One region of the Brevibacillus sp. HB1.1 genome, then DNA from elsewhere that is predicted to be linked to it. Evidence: riboswitches for the same ligand, from Rfam matches in the RefSeq annotation. Region 1 holds a riboswitch; each other region holds the start of a gene.

What was found. A riboswitch is a leader RNA that binds a small molecule or an ion and turns the genes downstream of it on or off. The one in region 1 is predicted to bind cobalamin.
Region 2: it holds a riboswitch for cobalamin, as region 1 does, so the genes downstream of both, HPY27_RS04170 (ABC transporter substrate-binding protein) here and nrdI (class Ib ribonucleoside-diphosphate reductase assembly flavoprotein NrdI) in region 1, are expected to answer to the same signal.
Region 3: it holds a riboswitch for cobalamin, as region 1 does, so the genes downstream of both, HPY27_RS26155 (energy-coupling factor ABC transporter permease) here and nrdI (class Ib ribonucleoside-diphosphate reductase assembly flavoprotein NrdI) in region 1, are expected to answer to the same signal.
Region 4: it holds a riboswitch for cobalamin, as region 1 does, so the genes downstream of both, cobO (cob(I)yrinic acid a,c-diamide adenosyltransferase) here and nrdI (class Ib ribonucleoside-diphosphate reductase assembly flavoprotein NrdI) in region 1, are expected to answer to the same signal.

Annotation. Positions count from the first base shown of each region.
Region 1 covers NZ_JABMIV010000001.1:66,039-68,234, reverse strand. The annotation lists gene HPY27_RS00305 (alpha/beta hydrolase) at 1-599, opposite strand, end outside; cobalamin riboswitch at 770-969, shown strand; gene nrdI (class Ib ribonucleoside-diphosphate reductase assembly flavoprotein NrdI) at 1,133-1,492, shown strand; gene nrdE (class 1b ribonucleoside-diphosphate reductase subunit alpha) at 1,479-2,196, shown strand, end outside.
Region 2 covers NZ_JABMIV010000001.1:843,017-845,212, forward strand. The annotation lists gene HPY27_RS04165 (FecCD family ABC transporter permease) at 1-381, opposite strand, end outside; gene HPY27_RS04170 (ABC transporter substrate-binding protein) at 383-1,366, opposite strand; cobalamin riboswitch at 1,523-1,672, opposite strand; gene HPY27_RS04175 (MBL fold metallo-hydrolase) at 1,821-2,196, opposite strand, start outside.
Region 3 covers NZ_JABMIV010000013.1:123,763-125,958, forward strand. The annotation lists gene HPY27_RS26150 (quinone-dependent dihydroorotate dehydrogenase) at 1-791, shown strand, start outside; cobalamin riboswitch at 925-1,118, shown strand; gene HPY27_RS26155 (energy-coupling factor ABC transporter permease) at 1,262-2,026, shown strand; gene HPY27_RS26160 (energy-coupling factor ABC transporter substrate-binding protein) at 2,023-2,196, shown strand, end outside.
Region 4 covers NZ_JABMIV010000005.1:147,815-150,010, forward strand. The annotation lists gene HPY27_RS15445 (M15 family metallopeptidase) at 1-679, opposite strand, end outside; cobalamin riboswitch at 863-1,078, shown strand; gene cobO (cob(I)yrinic acid a,c-diamide adenosyltransferase) at 1,243-1,791, shown strand; gene cobD (threonine-phosphate decarboxylase CobD) at 1,788-2,196, shown strand, end outside.

The sequences.
Region 1 (2,196 bases):
TCTGTCAGCAGGCTCGGTAATTGACTCTCCTTCGCAAGCAGTACGCTCTCATTCCAATGGATCGAAGGACTGCCAGCTATATAACGCTGAAAAGCGTGTGGTCTCGACAAAAGTACATGCAAGACAAACAAGCCACCTAACGAATGTCCAAAAATCGATTGTTGCGTCCGATCGATGGGGAAGTCGTTTTCGATACTCGGCTTGAGGTCCTCCTCTAAAAAGGTGAGGAACTGCTCTGCTCCCCCCATCTGAGGCCAGTCGGCTCCTTGTGGGTTGCCAGGAAGCTCTGTGACGGGAACTTCATACGTGTAATCAAAGAAACGGGCAGGATGGTACGGACCGTCCGTTGGATACCCAATCCCGACGACGATAGCAGGATACACGCCAGTTCGTTCAGGGCCACGTGATTGTATTCGTATCGCTTCGGTCATGGTTGCAAAAACAGAGTTGCCATCTAGCAAATATATGACGGGAAAGCCTGATTCCGGAGGGGGATCGGCAGGTATACTTACAAAAATGTGATAGTCACGCTCTTGATAAGTCATGATTTTACTGTAAGAACGAGGAATGACGACAGGTTGATAGTCGGTGCTTTTCATGAGGGCTACTCTCCAATCTTTCCAACGCTAACCAACGCACACAAAATCTATTATATGAACGAGAACCAGAGATTGGCAATAGCCGAAAAAGGAGAATAGTTAGTTTTCGAAAAGAGCGCATACTGAGCTTGACTCCTACGATATATTGAGGTAAAGTAAGTTTTACCAACTACATATTGATGCGGTGAGGTGTTTACCAGCCAGATTTGGTAGACTTAATAGGGAAGTCGGTGAGAATCCGACGCGGTCCCGCCACTGTAATGAGAGAGTTCCATTTGCGAAAGAATGCCACTGATCTTGAGGGATTGGGAAGGTGAAAATGGAGCGATGATCCTAAAGCCAGGAGACCTGCCTAACCGCTTGCACTGTTTAACCTACGGGAGATAGGGAAGTGTTCGAGCGCGCAATTCGTATTGGCGAATTGCTAGATGGAAGTCATCACGCGCATTCGGCATGTAAACGTCGGATGCGCTTTTACTTTGGCTAAATAACATACATACAGAGTAAAAATAGCAGGGGATAGGATGAGGGACATGCTAATCGCTTATGATTCAAAAACAGGAAACGTCCGAAGATTCGTCAACAAAATTAATTTGCCACATGTGGAAATTGATCAAGATATGGTGCTAGACGAGCCATTCATTTTGATAACATACACGACGGGATTCGGACAAGTGCCGGAGAAGGTGGCGACGTTCCTGAAGCGAAATCATGTCCATCTGCGGGGAGTATCCGCCAGCGGTAACCGCAACTGGGGAACCAGCTTTGCCAAAAGCGCGGATACGATCGCGAGCCAATATGGCGTTCCGGTGATTTCTAAATTTGAACTGTCCGGTACCGGCCGTGACGTGGAACAATTTACGAGTGGGGTGGCAGCAATTGCGGCATATTGAATTGAACAACGAACTGATGCAGCGTGGCAATGACGGATTTTATCAACTGGAAAAGGATCGGGAAGCGGTTGCGGTCTTCATGGAAGAAGTGCAGTCCAATACGATGACTTTTGGCAGTGTCAAAGAGCGCATGGACTATTTGATCGAGAATGACTTCTATGAAAACGTCTATGAAACATACACTGTTGAGCAGGTCGATGAAGTGTACCGTTTGGCCTATGACGCTGATTTTCAATTTGCTTCGTACATGGCTATCTCCAAATTTTATAAAGATTACGCGTTGAAAACGAACGATAAATCGATGTACTTAGAGCAGTATCCAGACCGGGTGGCCGTTGTGGCACTGTCCCTTGGACAAGGTGACTTTGAGCTCGCTAAGCGTTTGACAGTATCCATGATGGATCAACGCTTGCAACCAGCGACACCAACCTTCCTGAATGCAGGCAAAAGCCGCCGTGGAGAAATGGTCTCCTGCTTCTTGCTCGAAATGGATGATTCACTGAACTCTATCAACTTTATTTTGGGAACTTGTATGCAGCTATCCAAAATTGGCGGCGGTGTGGCCGTGAACTTGTCCAAGCTCCGCGGACGAGGAGAGCCGATCAAAGGCGTCGAGGGCGCAGCAAAAGGTGTCATGCCCGTTCTCAAGCTGTTGGAAGATGCGTTTTCCTACGCAGATCAAATGGGGCAACGCAAAGGCTCGG
Region 2 (2,196 bases), 780 kb from region 1:
TGCACCCAAAAAGGTGATTTGCAAGCCAAAAAGGATCAAGAAGGCTGCTCCGACAGCAGAACCCGATGCCACGCCCATCGTAAACGGATCTGCAAGCGGATTGCGCAAAACGCCCTGAAAGCCCGCTCCCGCAAGTGACAAGCAGGCGCCAATCAAGACAGCCAATACAACGCGTGGAAAACGAACCTTCATGACAATTTGCTCAGATGACTCCGGCCACGTTACGGTGATCCACTCAGACAAGCCAGGGATTTGATGGAGCAGGATGAGCCATACTTGCGAAATGGGGAGTTGTGCCGCCCCCATCGAGATGCTGATAACTATTGATGCCAGAAGGACGAGACAACTAACTCCTCCCCATATGAACAATCGTTTCTTCATTTTATTTCACCAAGTCAGGGTAAATCGCCTTGGCTACTTCGATTAAGCCTTGTGTAATACGCGGACCAGGGCGAGACAAAATATTTTGGTCCATGCCAAAGATTTGTTTTTCACGAATCGCCTTCATTTTATCCCAGCCATTGCGCTTCGCGATCATATCCTCTAGCTTGATGCCAGTCTTTTCATCGGTAATTCCGCTCGCATACAAAATGACGTCTGGATCGTTTTGCAAAATCTTTTCTTCACTGATCGGATTCCACCCTTCGGTGTCGGAAGCAATGTTTGTTGCTCCAGCCAGGGTGATGAGTTCATCCATGAATTCGCCTTTTCCGACTGTCCAGCCTGGGGAAAATTCCAGGTATACCTTTTTCTTCTCTTCCGGTTTTACATTTTTCACTGCTTCTTGAACGTACGCGATGTCTTTCTTCATTTGCGCGACGACTTTTTCGGCTTGTTCCTGTGTGTTCGTGATAACTCCCATCGCCAAAACATTGTTTAGGATGTCATCCATCTTTGTCGGATGGGTAATATAGACTGGCATTCCGAGAGATTTGAGCTTGTCAGCCACTGGCTTTTCCATCGAAATCCCACCGACGACCATATCCGGCGTTTGAGCGAGAATGGCTTCTTCATTTGGTTTGACGACTCCGCCAATTTTCGGTTTTGCCTTCGCCGCATCTGGATAATCATCATAGTCTGAGACAGCTACGATCCGATCTTCCAAGCCTAATGCGAACAAAATCTCTGTCTCGGCAGGTGATGTAGAGACGATTCGCTCAGGAGCTTTTGCAAAGGTTACTTCTTTTCCTGTTGCATCCTTAACGGTCAATGGATACGTTGTTTGTTTTGCAGGTTGCTCGGCCGTATTCTCTTGCGGTGCGCTTGTTTGTCCCCCTGGTGCTGGCTGGCTGTTATCGTTACCCGCACAACCTGCGAGGCTAGCCGCAACTAGTAGTGGGATCATGAATCGCAATGAACGTTTCATATGTAGAACTTCCTTTCTGCATGTCTGATTGACTGTTCCTTCCAATAAAAAAATCGACCCTTGCTTCCATTCGGAAATCAAAGGGTCGGCACCTCAGGGCAAACAGACAGGATGGTCTGCTTCCTGAAATAGGCCGATCCTTTCCGCGAAGGCAACAGGCACTAAAACAAACAGGCAGGTCTCCTGGCTTACGGCTGAGGAACGAGCCGATTTACAGTGGCGGGACCGCGTCGGATTTTCACCGACTTCCCTTTTCACCCGATCTTTTCGTTAAAAAGACGAGGCACCTATTTGCTGTTACGTTTGAAATTGTCACAGTCCATGACTCATCCTACATCATAGCATTCCTTGGATGAAAAAAGAATGACAAACACATAAGCCAATACTTTCTTGCCTGCTAAAAATGAAAAACGCCTGAACAAAAGGTTCAGGCAAATGTAAAGCTTTTGGCAGGCTATTTCCCTCGTTTGTCCAAATAATCGAGAATGCCCATGGAGCATACTTGTAAATCGAGCTTGAGTACTTCGAATACTTCGTGGTCACTGCTGATTCCTTGTGACTGTAGATGATCCGAAACTCGTTCAAATAACGTAAGAGACAGCTCATCGTATGATTGTCCAGCAACAAGCGCTGTCTTTCCTTCCGCCACAAACACGGGGAGCCACTCGCGTATTTGGCGGTACACGTCATCTACCTGCTCTGACATCCCAAAATGACCAAAGTAAATGCGACTCAGCTTGTGCGCTTCAAAACGGCTTAGAGACGCTAACATGGCATCCGGGTCAAACTGATTCGGCGAAGTAGATGGCAGCACGAGGTGTATGCCATCC
Region 3 (2,196 bases), on a different contig from region 1:
AGCCGCGTTTGTTCCGATTGCCGGAACATCAAGCTGTCATTAACCGGATGGGCTTCAACAATCACGGTGCGTATTTGGCTTCCCAGCATTTGGTCGATTACGCATACTCAGATGTTCCAATTGGGATTAACATTGGGAAAAACAAAGTAACGCCGAATGAAGAGGCGGCCATCGACTATAGCAAATGTATGGACATGCTCTATGCATACGGTCACTATTTCGTCATTAACATCAGCTCTCCGAATACCCCGAATCTGCGTGACTTGCAGGAGACAGAGAGCTTGCGTCATTTGGTGCGTGCAGTAAGGGAAAAGGCAACCGAAATGGAAGCACGTTCCATCAAGAAAAAGCCGATTTTGCTGAAAGTAGCACCAGACATGTCGGATGAGCACATGCGCGATGTTGTTCACGCTGCTGTTGAAGAAGGCATTGCCGGAATTATCGCTACCAATACGACACTGTCACGCGAGGCGGTTTCCGGACATCGTTTTGCCGAGGAAGCGGGCGGCTTGAGCGGAAGACCTCTTACGGAGCGTTCCACTGCTTGGGTGAAGGAGATTTATCAAGAAGTAGGAGACAAGGTACCCATCATCGGTGTCGGGGGCATTTATAACGGCGAAGACGCCTACGCGAAAATCCGAGCAGGAGCCAGTCTCGTTCAGGTGTATACGGGGATGATTTATCAAGGCCCAGGTATCGCCAAGCAAATTAACAAAAAGCTACTCAAGCTCATGCAGCGCGATGGTTTTAAACATATTAGTGAAGTAATTGGCGTAGACGCAAAAGAATAGATAGAACAAGTACGCATAGGTCGATGGCTCCGTTTGTAGTGGGGCATCGGCTTATGCGTTTTTGCTTATATTCTTCCGATTTATGTAGTGATCCGTTATAATGATGTGGGACAAACATGAATTGTCTGTCAACTTCATATGATCGGCGTTAGGTGCCTTTATGTGACGCATAAAGGGTAACAGGGAATCGGGTGAAAGTCCCGAGCGGTCCCGCCACTGTAACCAGGGAGCTCTCTTTGAGAAGGAAACCACTCATTTTTGTATGGGGAAGGACAAAGAGCGTATGGATCTGGAAGCCAGGAGACCTACCTAGTAGCCACACCCACAAAACCTTCGCGGAAAGGAGCGGTGAATACGAGGCAATGAGGCTGTATGTCAGTCTGTTGTTTTGTGTGCACATCTCGTCCATTGATGGATGGGATTTTTTTGTTTGTAGGAAAAGAACGAAAGTCAGTGAAGGAGGAAGGAACATGAATCGATCTCGTCTCGTATCTACTTGTTTGATGATCGCGGGCTTTGTCCTGTATTTCCTGCTCAATGAACCAGAGACAGGACATGCGATGCACATCATGGAAGGGTATTTGCCATTATCCTGGGCCTTATTTTGGTGGGCTGTCTTCTTGCCATTTTTTATTCTTGGGATTCGCTCGATTAACAAGATTGTAAAAGAACATCCCGAAATGAAGCTCCTTATTGGTGTTGCAGGAGCGTTTGCCTTTGTTTTATCTGCACTGAAAATCCCTTCAGTTACAGGCAGCAGCTCTCACCCGACTGGAACGGGCCTTGGCGCCATTATGTTTGGGCCTTTTGCGATGTCTGTGTTAGGGAGCATGGTGCTCTTGTTTCAAGCCTTGCTTTTGGCACATGGAGGTTTGACTACGCTAGGGGCAAATGCTGTATCCATGGCAGTAGTAGGACCACTGGTGGCATACGGAATCTATCGGGTGATCATGAAAGTGCGCGGAAGCCAGCGTCTGGCTGTTTTTGCGGCGGCTGCCTTGGCTGACCTCGCTACCTATGTGGTGACTTCGATTCAACTGGCACTCGCATTTCCAGCTGAATCTGGTGGAGTGTTGGCCTCGTTTGCCAAATTCGCAGGAATTTTTGCATTCACGCAAGTTCCGCTCGCAATCAGTGAAGGTCTGTTGACCGTTCTTGTTTGGAACTGGTTGTTATCTTACAACGCAAAAGAGCTTACACAGCTTCGTTTGCTCAAACGGGAGGAATCGCTGTGAAAAAAGGATGGAACTGGCTATTACTCTTGGGGGTAATCGTACTGGCGATTGTCCCACTGTTGCTGGTGCAGGATTCGGAATTTGGCGGCGCAGACGGCGTGGCGGAGGAAGCGATCAAGGAAATTGCTCCGAACTACGAACCGTGGTTCCAGCCGCTGATAGAACCGCCA
Region 4 (2,196 bases), on a different contig from region 1:
CCCCGCCATAAATCGGCTCTTTCTGCGTTTTTTGTCCCCAAGTGCGCGTTCCGTATTCGAAATGCCACCATTCTTTCGGATAGTTGACGAATCCGGCAGCCGTCATCAAATGATAAAGCAGTCGGCGATTGTCTCGAATTTCGATGTCTTTTTGCTTAGACTGTGCCAGCTCTTCATAATAGCGAGTGGAAGCCAGTTCACTGAAATCATCGAAGACGGTCCCCATCTCCAGCCAGCCATCAGGCCCTGCGATAGTTAGATCCACTGCACCGCCGGATAGGTGAGGGGACGGTTTGGAGAGGTCTGTTGTTGGATAAGCGACGAATTTGCTCAATTCTTCCGTGAGGGCGGGTCCTTCCTGCCAGCCTTGTAATAGCAAGGCTTCACGGAAACGATCATACAAGGATGCCTGTACCTCAAATGAGCGCCAGCCGTCCAACACGACGAGCTTGTAGCCAACAGGCAGTTGCGCGGCTGCCGTGGCGAGCTTGTGTGCTGCCCCTTCTCGCAAAAAGGCTTCTGGCTGTGTTCCGGCATAGCCCTTGTGGTAGTAGGCTGGATAGACTGTGATTTGAGCTGAAAGGGAAGAGAGGGGGATCATCGGTTCGCCGCATTCCTTGATCGGCAGTGGGCTGGGCAGGACCATGTCTGGTATTTTTGGAATCGGAGGAAATAGCATGACTGCACACCACTTTCGATTGTTTTGCCAATAGGGTAACGAAAAACATCAGGCATGTAAACGGTCATTATCTTAAATTTTCTGCTAATAGTCACCAGCGACGAATCAGCAGCTTTTGCTTGAATCCTCGGTAGCTTTTGCTATTATTAAAGCAAGTGCTTGTCAACGAAACGAACGACATTTACATATGGAAGAGAAACAGGTCCTTGTTTTTGCGAAACCGATTCGCAGGAGCAAGGTTAAAAGGGAAGTTTGGTGAAAAGCCAACGCGGTCCCGCCACTGTAAGAGAGTAGCTGTTCTTCAAGGCATCATGCCATCCACTGCCCATTCGGGAGCGGGAAGGAGAAGAAGAGCGATGATCCTCGAGCCAGGAGACCTGCCTGTTTTTATGTTTACACTGATTTCCTTCGGGTCAAAGGAAGAGGTGAGGATTGTTGCTTTTCAGCTATCCGCGCTTTGTTTTTCCTTACGTACTGGGGGAAACAGAGCGCTTTTTTTATGCTTCGGAAAGTATTTGGAGGAAACAGCGGAGTAAAATACGTCACTTTTTGAGGTGGTCACGATGGAGAAAAACGATAAGAAGCGAGGATTGACCCTCGTTTACACAGGAGACGGCAAAGGAAAAACGACAGCAGCAGTCGGGTTGGCTGTGCGGGCGACAGGGCGCGGGAAAAAGGTGCTGATGGTTCAATTCATCAAGTCGCCAGAGCGTACATACGGAGAAAAGATTATTTTCGATAAATTGGGCATTGAAATTGTGCAAATGGGCGTCGGCTTCACATGGACGAAAACACCGGAGGAGCATCGTCAGGCATTGAAAGAAGCTTGGGCGTTTGCGAGCGAAAAGCTTTCTTCCGGAGCGTACGATGTCGTCATTTTGGATGAGCTAAATAATGCATTGGCGATTGACCGCTTCCCGATTGATGATGTGTTGCCATTGTCCGATGTGTTGGAAGCGATTCAAAATAGGCCAAGTCATATTCACCTCGTGATTACGGGACGGGCCGCAAAGCAGGAGATTTTGGACATCGCAGATTTGGTGACAGAGATGAAGCCAATCAAGCATTACTACGATGAAGGGATTCCAGCTGTGCTGGGGGTAGAGTTTTGACAAGCGCAGGTGTAATAGAGAAGTACGGTCATGGCGGAGACTTGCTGACCGCAGCGCAGCGCTTTGGTCGAGAGCCCGGGCAGTTTCTGGATTACAGTGCCAATATTAATCCGCTGGGGATGCCAGCAAGCGTTCGTGAGATGCTGCTGGATTCGCTGGCTGCTGTAGCCCATTACCCAGACCCTGGACATCGTGTGTTTCGGCGTGCGCTGGCGAAGCGGCTGCAAGTGCCGGAGGAATGGTTGCTGCCTGCCAATGGTGCAGCGGAGGCGATGGCACTGGCCATTCTCGGTCTTTCGCCGCAAACGGTTGGTGTGGTATATCCTTGCTTTTCGGAATACGCGCAACTTTCCGAGCAGTATGGTGCCCGTGTCATTGGCTGCTACGGGAAGGAAGCGAACGGGT